2 regions of the Pseudomonas sp. P108 genome follow, and region 1 is predicted to be linked to the other one. Evidence: riboswitches for the same ligand, from Rfam matches in the RefSeq annotation. Region 1 holds a riboswitch; the other holds the start of a gene.
The links. Region 1 has a riboswitch for cobalamin ahead of QOM10_RS12965 (CbtB domain-containing protein). Riboswitches for the same ligand answer to the same signal wherever they lie in the genome.
Positions count from the first base shown of each region.

Region 2: it holds a riboswitch for cobalamin, as region 1 does, so the genes downstream of both, QOM10_RS16770 (TonB-dependent receptor) here and QOM10_RS12965 (CbtB domain-containing protein) in region 1, are expected to answer to the same signal.

Region 1 covers NZ_CP126691.1:2,956,598-2,959,757, forward strand. Annotated here, with positions in the region: gene cobM (precorrin-4 C(11)-methyltransferase) at 1-504, opposite strand, end outside; gene QOM10_RS12955 (cobalamin biosynthesis protein) at 586-999, opposite strand; gene QOM10_RS12960 (CbtA family protein) at 996-1,697, opposite strand; gene QOM10_RS12965 (CbtB domain-containing protein) at 1,709-1,906, opposite strand; cobalamin riboswitch at 2,030-2,252, opposite strand.
Region 2 covers NZ_CP126691.1:3,821,659-3,824,818, forward strand. Annotated here, with positions in the region: gene QOM10_RS16760 (saccharopine dehydrogenase family protein) at 1-313, opposite strand, end outside; gene QOM10_RS16765 (autotransporter outer membrane beta-barrel domain-containing protein) at 499-1,251, opposite strand; cobalamin riboswitch at 1,528-1,734, shown strand; gene QOM10_RS16770 (TonB-dependent receptor) at 1,826-3,160, shown strand, end outside.

The DNA.
Region 1 (3,160 bases):
CAAATGGTTAACCCCCAGATGAATCGCCATGGTCGCGCCATGCTGCGCCAGACTGCCGAGTTCCTCACCGGCCGGCATCGCGGTTTTATCGGCGTAGCGGGTCAGAATCACGCTTTGCGAGACGTCCGGCAACGTCAGTTCCGCACCCAGCAACGCCGCACAGGCTGCCGTTGCCGTCACTCCCGGAATAATCTCGAACGGAATATTCAGCTCGCGCAGATAGCGAATCTGCTCACCAATCGCGCCATACAGGCTCGGATCACCGGAATGCACGCGCGCCACATCATCACCGTTGGCGTGCGCGGTTTTGATCAATTCGATGATCTGTTCCAGATGCAATTCAGCGCTGTTGACCACGGTTTGCGCCTGATGACCGTCCAGCACCGCCGCCGGTACCAGCGAGCCTGCATAAATGATCACCGGGCAGCTGCGAATCAGCCGCTGGCCTTTGACAGTGATCAGTTCCGGGTCGCCGGGGCCGGCGCCGATGAAGTAGACGGTCATGGTTGAATCCTGTGAAAAAGGGGTACGGCAATCGCTTCAGATGAAGATTGCTCATGATCAGTGGCGGGGATTATCGGGAATTTATGCTGCGCCGGCCAATGCGAAGGTGGCCTGAGCGTATTTTTGCCGGGAAATCAGCAGTTTTGCCGGTGCCTGAATCAGCTGTTCGGCAAGGGCCAGCGCGGCACTTTCGGCGACGCCATAGCAACCGGTACGTTCGTAAGCGATCTCGGATCGGTGGCTGAGTCGTTCCTGATAACTGGCCAGTTCTGCGCTGCTGAAGTACAGCAACGGCAGCGCCAGCTGTGCGGCGAGTTCCTGGAGACCGGGCTCATCACGCTTCAGGTCGATACTGGCCAAGGCCTTGACTGCTTGCAGCTCAATCCGATGAGCCTGTAACGCCTGATCAAGTAACGCGCGCAGCGTACTGGCCGGGCAGCCGCGCTGGCAGCCCAGGCCGATCACGAAGGTCGGCGCTGCGCTGTCATCGGTCATGCGTGGTATTGGCCATCGCTTTTGCGGCGGAACAACCAGGCGCTGATCAGGCCGAGGGCCAGCCAGAACACCACGTTGGTCAACTGCGAAGCGATTTTGAACTGAGCTTCCAATGCCTCGGGAGCGAGCATCGAATGCACTTGCGGCTGGGGGGCACCGATTACGTGCGGCACAGCAAGGATGGCCACGCCGAGGATTTTCATCAGCCAGTGACGGCTGAACGCAATCAACGACAGGCCGACAGCGGTCGAAGCGGCCGTGCCGATCCACCACATCTGGCGCGAGGCCAGATCAGCAGCGGCAGTGCCCGGCAATTCAGGTGGCAGGCCCATCGTCGGTGCCAGTACGAATGTCGCGTAACCGGCCAGGCCCCAGAGCAAGCCTTGCGAGGTTTTGGTCGGTGCGCGCAGGGTGTACAGGCCCGCGAGCATCAGGGCGAAACCCACCGCCACCACCAGGTTGCCGCCAGTGGTCGAAACCACGCGCTGCCAACCGTCTTCCGGCTCCCAGGCTTCAGCATCGTGGGTGTGCGCAGCGGTGCCTGCGGCGTGTTCATGAACTTCAGCGACCGGTTCGGCTTTCTCGAAGGTTTCCGCCTGAAGGATCAACGGCGAGACCCAGAAACTTTGCAGCAGGGTGAGGAGCAGGGCGGCCAGCAGACCGGTGAAACCTGCGGTTTGCGCAATACGCTTGATCATGTCGACAGGTCTCAGTGGCACGGGAACGCGGCGCTGTGGCGGGTATCGTGGGCGGCGTTGTGCACCGCTTCGATGTGCGAGAAACCGGCAAAGTAGACCAGGCTGGCGCCGAGGATCGACGCGAAGATCGCGGCGGCCAGGCGTTGGCTCAGGGTGGTGGTGCTGGCGATTTTGTCCGTGTTGCTGCCGGTGCTGCTGATGATCGACATGGCGCTTCCCTCTGGAATGTCAGTGGGTGAATCGAGCGCATAAAAACCCCTGCGGGTCGGGCTCGCAGAGGTTCGAACAGCGCCCGCCCACCGCGGGTTTGTTATGTTCAGCGACGCACAAGGTGCGGGCTGTGTGTTGCGGGCCGGTCTCCGGGCTCACGAGGGGTTGGCGTCAGGCCGACCTGCAAGCGTCACCTTCCCATGCCGTACAGACACAGTGGTTTTGACGCTTCGCTCGCTTACCGTTGCGGGGGCAGCACCGGACTGACATGGCTCTGAGTAAAGCACATGATTCACCGGTTTCCCGTTTCACCCTGTGAAGGGCACCCGTAACAAGGTGTGTAGGAGAGCATGGGGGTGGGGTTTTGGTCAATTTTTGGGTGTATATCCGTTGCTGCGGGTGTGGCTGATTAGGGTTCCGCCCTTACGGCGGGTCACTTTTTCCAGACGCCGAAAAAGTAACCAAAAAGGCTTGCTCCTGCGTGCGGCCCGCTCGCTGGGGCTCGGGGTTCCTTCGCTCCGGGATCGATCCGGGCGCAGCGCCTACGGTTTGCTTCGCTGCACCTCCTCTCGCTGTGTTTGGCTGCGCCAAACGGTCGCTACGCTCCCACGCCCGGATCAATCCCTCCACTCAGCCTTCCGACGTCGCCCGTGGATCAAGATCAAGAGCAGGCGAGCTGACACTCGGCCTATTGAGTGGTGAAGAGCGGGGCGTGGTCGGCTTTGGATTTGTGGTGGTGCTTCCCCTCACCCCAGCCCTCTCCCGAGGGAGAGGGGGCCGATTTTTGGGCTTTTCAAAGCTTGAGTTCAACTCGGTATCGCACGTCGGCGTAGCTCTCCCAAACACCTCGGTCAGTCCCCTCTCCCTTGGGGAGAGGGCTAGGGTGAGGGGCTCTTGATCTGGTTTTTGATCCTGCTTTGGCTTTGGCTTTGGCTTTTGATCTTTTGCCCCTTCGGCAGGCCGAGCGAAGGTGTTCATCCGGGGGTAGGCGCGCAGCGCCGTGCGGCGCAGCCGCATTCATCGAGAGGAGGTGCAGCGAAGCAAACCGTAGGCGATGCCCCCGGATGGACACCGTAGCGAGGGAACACTGAGCCTAAGCGAAGTGCCGTACGCCAGGGGCAAAGCCTTTTGGTTCCTTTTTGGCGTTTGAAAAAGGGACTCGCTGTAAGAGCGAAACCGCCGGCGGCAGCACCCGCAGCAACGGATATGCCCCCAAAACCAAAACTCAACGCCCATTGACCCACCCTTAGACG
Region 2 (3,160 bases), 870 kb from region 1:
AGTAGTTCACGCCAGCGTCGATGCAACTCTGCGCAACGGCATAGGATTGCCCCTGAAACGGCCCGCCGGTATGCACGACCAACTGAATGTTCAGCGCACGCAATGCGGCTTCGAACTCTTCGCCCATGGCGTCGCCGCACCAGCCTTCGCAGACGTTGCCCGATTGGCTGTTCAGCTCATCGAGTTTGCGCTGCAATTTGCGCGGGTCACGACCCGACAGCACCAGCCCGATGTCCGGCATCAGCGCCAGATGGCGGCACACGATGCTGCCGAAATTTCCGTAACCACCGACCACCATCACCCTGAACGGCATGCAATTCTTCCCTAAATCAATCCATCAACAGGCGTGCAGGATATAGGGCTGAACGTCAGCAAGCCATCCACTGTAGGCCTTCGCCTGCTCGCGATAGCGGTGTGTCAGGTGTTGATCTGCTATCTGACACACCGTTATCGCGAGCAGGCTCACTCCTACAAAGGTTTGCGGTGTAGCCGAAAGGACTAGAAATTGATCTTGAACCCCAACATCGCGTCATACCCATGGCTGTCGCCATCAAAGCCCTGCCGATAGCCAGCCGAAGCGGTAAACGTGGTGCGCCGGTTGGCCTGGTAATCCACCCCCACATTGACCTCGCCCCACGTGCCCTGAATGTCGGATTCGAACGGGATGTACCCCGATTCAGAGGAAAACTCGGTTTTCGGTTGCCCCTTGAATTCATGCCAGATACTCGGACGGATCCAGCCATTGGTGCGCCGTGCGCTCTTGTCGACGCCCTCGGTGTCCCAGTCCTTGGCGATACGTACGCCGGCGCGGCCGATCAAAGAATCCACGTCCTTGAAGCGAATTTTCGCGCCGACGTCATCACTGCTGTCCAGATCGACGTAGCTGTAGATCGCCTGCAATTGCGGCTCGATGTACCAGTCTTTGTCGACTTCGAACGGGTAGCCGTTTTCCAGCGACGCGGTGTAGCCCCAGCCACGGGTTTTCAGTTTGGCCAGGTCGTTGGGTTTGGCTTCGATGTCGAAGCGGTTGACCTGCAACACGCCGTCCAGATACCAGCCGGAGGGGCCGAAGTGTGTCCAGTAGGCGCCGACGCCGTAAGCGCGTTGGCGTTGTTGCCGCGACTGTTCAATGAAGAGCCGGCTGTGGTGGTAATGGTGGTGCCCGTCTGAGTGCTGATCGAGGCATCGACACCGGCTGCAGGCAAACAGGTTTGCGAGACGTTGTAGGCACCCGCCGCCAAAGGCCCGCACGCGGCCTGAACGTCTGCGAGCATCAGGGTGTTGGCCATGGCGACCAGTAAAGCGTTACGAATGAAATGCGGGGCGTGCCCGCCGTGAGGATGGCCGCTGGCACCTTGCATGAGAACCTCCCTGTTCAGCGTGCCAGGCGTATCCCTCACGCCTGTCGACGCCGCGCGATATTGCGTTGTGATGACCGCTATAGACCTTAGTAGTTATTTCGAAAGTTGGTAATTCGCGGGTCGAGGACCTGGATTGACGAGTTGACGAACGGTCATTCGAATGTTCAGATGCCGCCCAGTTTCAGGTGTCCCATGCCGCCGTGCATGGGGTGAAACGGGAAACCGGTACGTTCTTTTCGAACAAGTCCGGTGCTGCCCCCGCAACGGTATGCGCGTGATGCTTTCGATAGACCACTGTGGCCACTCGGCCATGGGAAGGTGAAAGCCTCGATACGCGCGAGCCCGGAGACCGGCCTGGAATTTCGTTTGGCAAAATCCTGCGGTGGGCGGGCATGGGCCGGTATTGGCTGTGCGCGATGCCTTCTCCTGCATGCTCTTCTGCGAAGATCCTTTTCGAGAAGACAATGATTCGACCTTTCAACACTTCTGCTCCAACCCTTCTGTTCGGCTGTTTGTTCAGTCCCCTGCTGCTGGCAGATGACACGCCGCTGGAACTCAATCAGCAAATCGTTTCCGCACCGTCGGTGGAGTCGACCACGGTCGCCGAGATGGCGAAGTTCGGCAGCAAGGTCGAAATCGTCAGCCGCGAACAGATAGAGCGCGCTGGCCCCAGTGCCGATGTCAGCCGCGTCATGCAGATGTTTATTCCCGGCCTGTATGTTGCGCCGAAAAACGGCCCGTTCGACTACGGCACCTATTCGCTGCTCGGCGGGCGCAACGACGACACGCTGATCCTGCTCGACGGCGTGCGCCTGAACAATCGCCTGTACGGCGGCCTCTATCTGGACACCCTGCCGGCCAATGCCATCGAGCGCATTGAAGTGCTCAAGGGTGGCCAAAGCCTGTTGTTCGGCACTCAAGCCGTGTCGGGCGTGATCAACATCGTCACCCGCAGCCCGCAATCGCGCAAAGCCTCCGGCGAGGTGAATCTGGGCGTCGACAGCTTCGGCGGCACCACCGAAGACGCTCGGGTCGAAAACATCTTCAGCAACGGTTTCGGCGATCTCGGTTTGCTCGCGTACGTCAGCCACAACGTCTCCGACGGTTACCAGCCCTATCGCAACCGCGACATGAAAAACGTCAGCGAGAAGAACCGCGCCTACGAAGTCACCATTTTCGGCGGCAAGGCGATTCAGTCGTTTGGCGAGGATGCACGGCTGGAACTGTTCTACCAATACGCCGACGCCAACCTCGACTTCGCCCGTCCGGTCGACAATCACAAGACCACCAACGACCGCGTGCAGCAGATCGCCACGGCGACTTTCGAGCAGACCATCAATGAGCGTCTGAGCTACTTCGTCAAAGGCCATATCAACGACTGGGACACGCGCTACACCCGGGTCAACAACATCGCCGGCGGCGGCACCAAAGTCATCAACCACAACGACTATTGGGGCTTCACCGATTGGGGCGTGCAGGCCGAAGGCAAAGCAGAATTGCCCGGTGGCCATGTGTTGGTGTTCGGCACCGACAACCAATGGTTCAAGGGCCAGGACGATGTGCTGATTATCGACAACGACAAGGCTGAAGCGCACGCGTTCTACACGCAACTGCGCCCGCAGATCGACGCCCTGCCCGACTGGCACCCGAGCATCGGCGTGCGTCACGAGGCCATGAGCGGCGGCGACAGTGCCACGGTCGGCATGCTCACTTCGCTGTATGACCTCAACGACAACTGGTCGGTGCGCGGTCAGTACGGCAGCGCCTACAAACTGCCGAACGCCGAGCAACTGTTCGTC